3 regions of the Streptomyces sp. NPDC013187 genome follow, and region 3 is predicted to be linked to each of the others. Evidence: riboswitches for the same ligand, from Rfam matches in the RefSeq annotation. Region 3 holds a riboswitch; each other region holds the start of a gene.
What was found. Region 3 has a riboswitch for cyclic di-AMP ahead of ACFY5B_RS06570 (M23 family metallopeptidase). Riboswitches for the same ligand answer to the same signal wherever they lie in the genome.

Region 1 (3,193 bases), on a different contig from region 3:
GGCGCGTGGATCATCATGCCGTTGCCGATGTAGATCCCGACGTGGGTGACGTCGTCGTAGAAGAAGACCAGGTCACCGGGCTGTGCCTGGGAGAGCGGGACCGTGGTGCCGGCGTTGACCTGGTCGTAGGTCGTGCGGGGCAGGGTGACGCCCGCGGCCTTCCAGGCGGCCTGGGTGAGGCCCGAGCAGTCGTAGGAGCCGGGTCCCACGGCGCCCCACACGTACGGCTTGCCGATCTGGGCGCGGGCGAAGGCCAGCGCCTTGTCGGCCTTGGTCGCGTACGAGGAGTCGGCCGGAGCCGTCGAGGAGGACGAGCCGGAGCCCGCCGACCCCGTCGATCCGGACGTGGACGACCCGCCGTCCTGCTGGGCGGCCTCCGCCTGCGCCTTCTGCTGCGCGGCCTGCTGCCGGGCCAGTTCGTCGGCCTTGCGGGCGGCCTCCGCCCGCTTCTCCCTCTCGATCGCCGCGAGCCGGGCCTTCTCCTCGGCGGTCAGCTTCGTCATCAGCTCGCGCGCGTCGGCGAGCTTGCGCTGGACGGTGGCCTTGGCCGTCTTCAGATCACCCTGCGACTCGGTGAGCGTCTCGAGGCTCTCGGTGGCCTCCTGGCGCTTCTTCATCGTCTCGGACTGCTGCGTGACGTAGTCGTCGACCGCGACCTTCTGACGGCCGGTCATCCGGTCCATCAGCTGGGTCTGGTCGAAGTAGTCCTGCGGGGTGTCCGCGAGCAGGAACGTCGCCGTGTCCGGGGCGGCGGCACCGGTGCGGTACTGGGCGGAGGCGAAGGAGCCCAGCTCCTCGCGCGCCTCGTTGAGCTTCTGGGTGCGCTGGGCGACGTCGTCGAGCAGGGTGTCGACGCGCTTGCGCTGCTTCGCGGTCTTCTCCTTGGCCGCGTTGTACTTGTCGGTCGCCGACTCGGCCTGGCGGTACAGGTCGTCGACCTTCTTCTCGACTTCCTCCAGGCTGGGCTTGTCGTCGGCCTCGGGGGCGGCGTTGGCCGACTGGGACAGCAGGGCCACGGAGGTGAGGGCCGCCGTTGCGAGGGCGGGGGTCCGTATGCCTGCCATGCGCGTACCCGTAGGACGCGACTTGCGGTGCGACGCCAAGGGAGGCGACTCCTTCCATGTTCCGCCTACCGGGTTAGCTGTCGGGTTCGGGCGGGTGGTTCGGAAGGTTTGCCCTACGGCCTTCTCCGCACAGGGAGTCGGGCCGATTCACCCCAGGTTCACGGTTGGGTCCCCGGCTCCGGCTGCCGCTGCGGCACACCGGACTCGGCGGAGGCCGCGCGGCCCGGCGACGTTCGCCGGTGGGGGTCATGCGGCCTGGTCGCACCGTAGCCAACTCGTGTGGCCCCTGTGAAGGTTGATGGGTGATATGCCCGATACATTTTCGTGACCTTATTCCTGAGCGTTGCCGAGAGTGAACGATCAAGGGGTATTGGGTGGGATAAGTCCATACATGCCGGGTCTGTAGCAGGGCGTGATCGCGCCGTCATGGAGGGCGACAACGCGCCGTCGGGCGGTCGGCGGGCCCGGGCGCCCGGCGATGTTCTCAGGGCGGCGGCGGGCTGTCAGTGGGGCGCCCTAGACTCGGAGAGCGATGAGCAGCCTCTTTGACGACAGCTTCCTGGCGAACCTCCAGGCCCAGCGGGGCCCCGCGGACGAGCCCCCGCCGCCACCCGAGGACGATCACGTTCCGGAGCCGATCCCGGACGATCTGTTCGGCGGGAAGTTCGACGTGCCCCCGGACCGATGGGGGTCCCCCCGCTCGAGCGGAGCCGAGAGTGGGGGAGGCTACTACCGGGACGGAGCCCCCCGCCCGGTGGTGGACACCGCCGCCCTCCTGGAGGGGCTGAACGACAACCAGCGCGCCGCCGTCGTCCACTCCGGCTCCCCGCTGCTCATCGTGGCCGGAGCCGGCTCGGGCAAGACCCGCGTGCTCACGCACCGCATCGCCCATCTGCTCGCCGAGCGGGACGTGCACCCGGGCCAGATCCTCGCGATCACCTTCACCAACAAGGCCGCCGGCGAGATGAAGGAACGCGTCGAGCAGCTCGTCGGCCCGCGCGCCAACGCCATGTGGGTCATGACCTTCCACAGCGCGTGCGTGCGCATCCTCAGGCGCGAGAGCAAGAAGCTCGGCTTCACCTCGTCCTTCTCGATCTACGACGCCGCCGACTCCAAGCGCCTGATGGCCCTGGTCTGCCGTGACCTGGACCTCGACCCCAAGCGCTTCCCGCCCAAGTCCTTCAGCGCCAAGATCAGCAATCTGAAGAACGAGCTGATCGACGAGGAGGACTTCGCCGCCCGGGCCACCGACGGCTTCGAGAAGACCCTCGCCCAGGCCTACGCCATGTACCAGTCGCGGCTGCGCGAGGCGAACGCCCTCGACTTCGACGACCTGATCATGACGACGGTCAACCTGCTGCGCGCCTTCCCGGACGTCGCCGAGCACTACCGCCGCCGCTTCCGGCACGTCCTCGTGGACGAGTACCAGGACACCAACCACGCGCAGTACGCCCTGGTCCGCGAGTTGGTCGGCACCCCCTCGGAGCACCCCGTCGACGTGCCGCCCGAGGCCGAGATCCCGCCCGCCGAGCTGTGCGTGGTGGGCGACGCCGACCAGTCGATCTACGCCTTCCGAGGCGCGACGATCCGCAACATCCTCCAGTTCGAGGAGGACTACCCGGACGCGACGACGATCCTGCTGGAGCAGAACTACCGCTCCACGCAGACGATCCTCAGCGCCGCCAACGCCGTCATCGAGCGCAATGAGTCCCGCCGCCCCAAGAACCTGTGGACCAACGCGGGCACCGGCGCCCGGATCACCGGCTACGTCGCCGACACCGAGCACGACGAGGCGCAGTTCGTCGCCGACGAGATAGACCGCCTGACCGACGCGGGCGAGGCCAAGGCCGGCGACGTCGCCGTCTTCTACCGCACCAACGCCCAGTCCCGTGTCTTCGAAGAGGTCTTCATCCGCGTCGGCCTGCCCTACAAGGTCGTCGGCGGCGTCCGCTTCTACGAGCGCAAGGAGGTCCGGGACGTCCTGGCCTACCTGCGCGTGCTGTCCAACCCCGAGGACTCGGTGCCACTGCGCCGGATCCTCAACGTCCCCAAGCGGGGCATCGGCGACCGCGCCGAGGCGATGATCGACGCCCTGTCCCAGCGGGAGAAGATCAGCTTCCCGCAGGCGC
Region 2 (3,193 bases), on a different contig from region 3:
GCCTCATTCCGCGGTGAACGCAAAAGCCCTGTAAACACTCCCCGCCCGGTGTGCGCCGCCGCACACGCCCGGAAAACGACCGACGGCCCTGACGTCGGGGGGTCGTCGTCAGGGCCGTCGGTCGTTCAACGCACGCCTACCGCTTACGGGTTCAGTCCCTTGCCGCGCAGCCACGCCACCGGGTCGATGCCGCTCGCGGATCCACCGGAGTGGACTTCGAGGTGCAGGTGCGCCCCGGTGACGTTGCCGGTGGCGCCCACGCGGCCGATCACGTCGCCGGTGCTGACCTTCTGGCCGACGCTGACGCCGATGGAGGACTGGTGCGCGTACCAGATCTCGGTGCCGTCATCGAGGGTGAGGACGGTCTTGTAGCCGTACGAGCCGTTCCAGCCCGCCTCGGTGATGGTGCCGCTGTGCACGGCCTTGATCGGCGTACCGGTCGGAGCGGCGAAGTCGAGGCCGGTGTGGTAGCCGGAGGACCAGTAGGCGCCGGCCTGACCGAACGTCGAGGTGAGGGTGTACGAGGAGGTCGGCAGCGTGAACTGCTTGGCGAGGGCGGCGAGGCGCTCGGCCTCGGCCTTCTTCTCGGCCTCCTCCTCCGCCTTCTTCTTGGCTTCGGCGGCCTTGGCCTTGGCTTCCTCCTCCGCCTTTGCGACGGCCTCCTTGGCCGCCTTCTCGGCGGCGGCCGCGGCGTCCTCGGCGGCCTTGGTCTCGATCTGCTCCTGCTGGTGCTCGACCTGAGCCATGATCCGGGCACGCAGCGCGTCACCGGCGCCGGCGCGGGCGCCGGACGTGTCCTTCGCGGTGTCCGCGGTGGCGGTGCCGAGGCTGCTGAGCGGGGTGGCGGAACCTTCGGGGGTGTCGTCGTCCGAGATGAGGGAACCCACCGAGGGCAGGTCCGGCACGGAGATGGACACCGGGGGCTTGCCGGTCTGGGCGCTGGCCATGCCGCCGGCACCCACGGCGGCTATGACGCCGACGCCCAGGACGGTGGAGCTGCGGGCGAGGCCTCCGCCGCGCTGCTTGGTGACGCGATGCCGGCCACGGACGGGACGGATGGACTCCTCGGTGGGGTTCCACTCCTGGAACGGGCCCTCGTCGGTGCGCTGACCGCCGTAGCCGAAGGTGTCGGTGTCGCGCGTCGGCGCGTACGGGGCCGTGGGGGCAGGCCGGTTGGACGCCACGTGGGCGTACTCCTTTCCTTCCTTCTCGCCTACCGGGTTAGCTGACGGGTTCGGAGCAGGAAGGTCTCCTACGCGCGTATACCGCCCGTGCTCGCACGGTGGTGTACGCCCGATTCACCCCAAGTGGTGGTTCCCCGGTTCCCTTTCGGGATTCGGCGCGTGCGCACGGAGCCGCCTTCTGTGACGGCTGGGACGACCGCGCTGCGTTATCGAACGTTAATGGAGGCGCGAGGGGTATTCCAGCGATTCCACTTGATCATTAACCTTTTTCGCGCGGACTTACCTGCCATGACCGGTTTAAATCGGGCGAGTTGACCGCTCCACAAGTGACTGACGAGTTTTGACGGTGTGTCAGTTGTTATGCGGAACGGGGTGGTTCGCTCACCGAACATAATGACGTACCGGGAATGCACCGAGGGCCGGAATCCGTTTGGATTCCGGCCCTCGGCCTTCAGTAGCGGGGACAGGATTTGAACCTGCGACCTCTGGGTTATGAGCCCAGCGAGCTACCGAGCTGCTCCACCCCGCGTCGTTGTGTCACCAGTGTACGCCATCCGCGGGACCGCTCGCACACACCCGCCGTTCCGGCTCCGTGCTCAGCGCGGCAGGTGGCGGTTCGGGGCCTTGGCCTGCTCCTCGTGCTCCGGGAGGACGAGGACCTCCACCCCCTGAGCCGCCAGGAGGCCGCTGCCGTCGGCGTCCGTCACGAAGGTGTCCGGCTCGCGCCAGGCCGTGACGACCCGTCGGACACCCGCGTCGAGGATCAGCCGGGCGCAGGGTGCGGGGCGGGAGGCGCGGTGGGCGCACGGCTCCAGGCTGCTGTACACCGTCGCGCCGGGCAGGCGCGGGTCGTCCGGGTCGAGCTTCGCGAGGGCCGCCTCCTCGGCGTGCACCACCGGGTCGCCGCCCTCACGGGAGTGGCCGCGGGCCAGTTCCGTGCCGTCGGCGGCGACCACGACCGCGCCCACGCTGAACGCCGTGTCCGACGGCGGACAGCGCTCGGCCAGCTCACAGGCGCGGGCCAGCCAGTGGTGGTCGGCGGCGGCGGGCAGGGAACCGGTGCCCGGGGCGGTCGGCTCGTAGCGCATCAGGACGACGTCTTCGATCCGCCGCGACTCCAGCAGCCGGAGCCGACCGTCCTGGTAGCCGCCGGGGCCGAAGAGCCGGGGCGCCCGCGGGTCGCCCACGAAGAGCGGGGCGAGGACCAGCTGGAGTTCGTCGGCCAGGCCCTGGGTGAGGAGCTGGGTGTGGATCAGGCCGCCGCCCTCGACCATGAGCCGCCGTACGCCCCGGACGTCGTGCAGGTGCGTGAGCAGCCGCCGCCAGTCGAGGTCCGCGCCGAGCGGGACGACGTCGGTGGCCAGTCCCAGCGCGCGGGCGCGTTCCGCGCCCTGGCCGGTCGTGTAGAGGACCTTCTCGCCACCCGTGTGCCAGAAGCGGGCGTCCGGGTCGAGGTCGCCGGAGCCGCTGACCGTGACCTTGAGGGGGTACTCGGGCTTGCCCGCGGCCGTGCGTGCGGACCGGCGCCGCTCCGAGTTCACCAGCAGGCGCGGGTTGTCGGCGCGGATGGTGCCGGCGCCGATCAGGATCGCGTCGACGGAGGCCCGCACCTCGTCGACCCGGTCGAAGTCGGCCGGGCTGGACAGGAGCAGGCGGTCGGGTCCGGTGTCGTCCAGGTAGCCGTCGAGGGAGACGGCGGCGGACAGCAGGACGTACGGGTGAGGCATCGGTGCTCCGCGGCTGGTCGGGACGGCCGGACTGGACAGGTCTTGGTTCAAGTTTGAAACAAACCTACACTGGCGGCATGACGACTCGCTGGCTCAGCCCCGATGAGCAGCGCGCCTGGCGCGCCTACATCGCCGCCTCGCTGCTCCTGGAGGACGCGATCGACCGGCAGCTCCAGCAGGACGCCAGCATGCCGCACCTTTACTACTCCATCCTGTCCGTCCTGTCGGAGTCCCCGGAGCGGCGACTGCGCATGACCGATCTCGCGGAGCGGCTGAAGATCA
Region 3 (3,193 bases):
TGCTGCTCGACGCACCCCTGGACGCCGAGCCCGCCGGCCTCGACGGTGTGGCCACGATCATGGCCCGGGCCTTCTCCGAGGGCACCGACAAGCACTCCGCCGAGGACTTCGCCGCCGAGCTGGAGCGCGCCGGAGCCACCCTCGACGCGCACGCCGACCACCCCGGCGTCCGGCTCAGCCTGGAGGTGCCGGCCTCCCGGCTCGCCAAGGGACTGGGCCTGGTCGCCGACGCCCTGAGGGCACCCGCGTTCGCCGACAGCGAGGTCGAGCGGCTGGTCGCCAACCGTCTCGACGAGATCCCGCACGAGCTGGCCAACCCGTCCCGCCGTGGGGCCAAGGAGCTCTCCAAAGAGCTGTTCCCGGCGGACTCGCGCATGTCGCGGCCGCGGCAGGGCACCGAGGAGACCGTCGCCGCCATCGACTCCGCGGCCGTACGCGCCTTCTACGAGAAGCACGTCCGGCCCGCCACGGCCACCGCCGTGGTGGTCGGGGACCTCACCGGCATCGACCTCGACGCCCTGCTCGGGGACACGCTGGGCGCCTGGACGGGCTCCCCGGCCGAGCCGCGTCCCGTGCCGCCGGTGACCGCCGACGACACCGGCCGGGTCGTCATCGTGGACCGTCCGGGCGCCGTCCAGACGCAGCTGCTGATCGGCCGGATCGGCCCGGACCGGCACGACCGCGTGTGGCCCGCGCAAGTGCTCGGCACGTACTGCCTCGGCGGCACCCTCACCTCCCGCCTGGACCGCGTCCTGCGCGAGGAGAAGGGCTACACCTACGGCGTACGGGCGTTCGGCCAGGTCCTCAGGTCCGCACCCGACGGCACGGGTGCCGCGATGCTCGCCATCAGCGGTTCCGTCGACACGCCCAACACCGGCCCCGCTCTGGAGGACCTCTGGACGGTGCTGCGCACCCTCGCCGCCGAGGGGCTGACCGACGCCGAGCGGGACGTCGCCGTGCAGAACCTGGTCGGCGTCGCGCCGCTGAAGTACGAGACGGCAGCGGCCGTCGCGAGCACGCTGGCCGACCAGGTCGAGCAGCATCTGCCCGACGACTACCAGGCCACGCTGTACCGGCAGCTCGCCGCCACCGGCACCGTGGAGGCCACCGCGGCGGCCGTCAGCGCCTTCCCGGTGGACCGGCTGGTGACCGTGCTCGTCGGTGACGCGGCGCAGATCAAGGCGCCCGTCGAGGCCCTCGGGATCGGCGAAGTCACCGTCGTCGCCGCCGAGTAGCGGCACACGCGCTCAGGGGCCCTGGATGTCTTCGAAGGCACCAGGGCTCCTTTATGCCCGAATTGGGATGGGAGTTGCCTGTCTGCCCTGTGGGATGCGCTACAAAAGCCGGGATTCGTTTGGGAATTGAAAGTGGCGCCGCTTAGCGTCGTCCGGGCTGTTCGTCAGGCAGTGCGCCGCACCCGCGGCACCGGACAGTCATCGCCGAGTCCCCGTACGGCGCGAGCCAGGGGAGCCGGGGACCCACCGCAGTCCCTGGGGTGAATCGGACGCCCGCGCGTGCCGCGAGGGAGTCCGTAGGAGACCTTCCTGCTCCGAACCCGTCAGCTAACCCGGTAGGCGAGAGGGAAGGAAAGGACCAGCCACCACATGGCGTTCACTCGCGCCACCGGGAAGCACCGTCGTCCCAGCAAGATCCAGCGCCGCACCGCCCGCGCGGCGGGTGTCGCGGCCCTCGCCACCACCGGCGTGATCGGCACCGTGGCCGCCCCCGCGGCCTTCGCCGCCGAGCCCAGCGCCGAGCAGACCGGCCTCACCCCGGTCGTCACCATGGGTGACACCGTGGCCCAGCAGATCGACGCCCAGGCCGTCGCGCAGCAGCAGGCCGCCGAGGAGGCCGCCGCCAAGCAGAAGGCCGAGGAGGCCGCCCGCAAGCGGGCCGCCGAGGTGGCCGAGAAGGCCAAGGAAGCGGCCGAGAAGGCCCGCGAGGCCAAGGAGCGCGCCGCCCGCGAGGCCGAGCGCAAGCGCCTCAACGCCTACGTCGCCCCGATCTCCGGTTCGTACGTCTCCACCGGCTACAAGGCCAGCAGCGGCCTGTGGTCCTCCGGCAGCCACACCGGCGTGGACTTCCACGCCGCCAGCGGCACCTCCGTGCACGCGGTCGGCGCGGGCACCGTCGTCGAGGCCGGCTGGGGCGGCTCCTACGGCAACCAGATCGTGATCAAGATGAACGACGGGACGTACACCCAGTACGGCCACCTGTCCTCCATCGGCGTCTCGGTGGGCCAGCAGGTCACGCCCGGCCAGCAGATCGGCCTGTCCGGCGCGACCGGCAACGTCACCGGCCCGCACCTGCACTTCGAGGCCCGTACCAGCCCCGAGTACGGCTCGGACATCGACCCGGTCGCCTACCTCCGCTCGCACGGCGTCGGCGTCTGACCGGAACCTCTCCGCCGTTCCCGAAGCCCCGGCTCCCCGAGCCGGGGCTTTCGGTGTTTCCGGATGCCCGCGGGGTGCCTTCGGATGCCCGCCGCATGTCCGCTGTCCAAAAAATATCCCTGGATTCTCGCCTGCCGTCGGAAATTCCGGCTCATTGCAATAGAGTCACAGAATCACGCGCCGCTCGTCGGCGTTTCACGGGGATTAAGCGGAGGTCGGTCATGCGTATTCCCGCGCACTCGGTGTGCACGGCCATCCGGGACGACATCGTCGCGGGTGTCCACACACGCGGCAGCCGGCTCACCGAGGAACTCCTCGCCCGCCGCTACGGCGTCTCGCGGGTGCCCGTCCGGGAGGCGCTGCGCACGCTGGAGGCCGAGGGCTTCGTGGTGACCCGCCGGCACGCGGGCGCGTGCGTGGCCGAACCCACCGAGCAGGAGGCCGCCGACCTGCTGGAGATGCGGATGCTCCTGGAGCCGCTCGGTGCGGCCCGCGCCGCCCAGCGCCGCACCGAGGCGCATCTGAAAGTCCTGCGTGGACTGGTCCGGCTGGGCCAGGACCGGGCCCGCCGCGGCAACAGCGACGACCTGCGCTCCCTGGGCGCCTGGTTCCACGAGACGCTCGCCCAGGCCTCCGGCAGCCCCGCCCTGACCTCGATGCTCACCCAGCTCCGCCACAAGATCACGTGGATGTACGCCGTGGAGGCTCCGCTCAGCCCGGTGGAGTCCTGGACGGAGCACGGCGCGATCGTGGACGCGGTGGCGCGCGGGGACGGCGAGCGCGCGCGGGCGGTCACGGCG

Region 1: another riboswitch for cyclic di-AMP. It lies ahead of ACFY5B_RS19085 (NlpC/P60 family protein); the one in region 3 lies ahead of ACFY5B_RS06570 (M23 family metallopeptidase).
Region 2: another riboswitch for cyclic di-AMP. It lies ahead of ACFY5B_RS39075 (M23 family metallopeptidase); the one in region 3 lies ahead of ACFY5B_RS06570 (M23 family metallopeptidase).

The regions. Positions count from the first base shown of each region.
Region 1 covers NZ_JBIBAF010000008.1:268,931-272,123, forward strand. The annotation lists gene ACFY5B_RS19085 (NlpC/P60 family protein) at 1-1,103, opposite strand, end outside; cyclic di-AMP (ydaO/yuaA leader) riboswitch at 1,112-1,284, opposite strand; gene pcrA (DNA helicase PcrA) at 1,597-3,193, shown strand, end outside.
Region 2 covers NZ_JBIBAF010000033.1:22,320-25,512, forward strand. The annotation lists gene ACFY5B_RS39075 (M23 family metallopeptidase) at 144-1,184, opposite strand; cyclic di-AMP (ydaO/yuaA leader) riboswitch at 1,196-1,352, opposite strand; tRNA gene ACFY5B_RS39080 (tRNA-Met) at 1,640-1,713, opposite strand; gene ACFY5B_RS39085 (dihydrofolate reductase family protein) at 1,781-2,911, opposite strand; gene ACFY5B_RS39090 (MarR family winged helix-turn-helix transcriptional regulator) at 2,989-3,193, shown strand, end outside.
Region 3 covers NZ_JBIBAF010000003.1:122,879-126,071, forward strand. The annotation lists gene ACFY5B_RS06565 (M16 family metallopeptidase) at 1-1,235, shown strand, start outside; cyclic di-AMP (ydaO/yuaA leader) riboswitch at 1,428-1,592, shown strand; gene ACFY5B_RS06570 (M23 family metallopeptidase) at 1,605-2,393, shown strand; gene ACFY5B_RS06575 (GntR family transcriptional regulator) at 2,615-3,193, shown strand, end outside.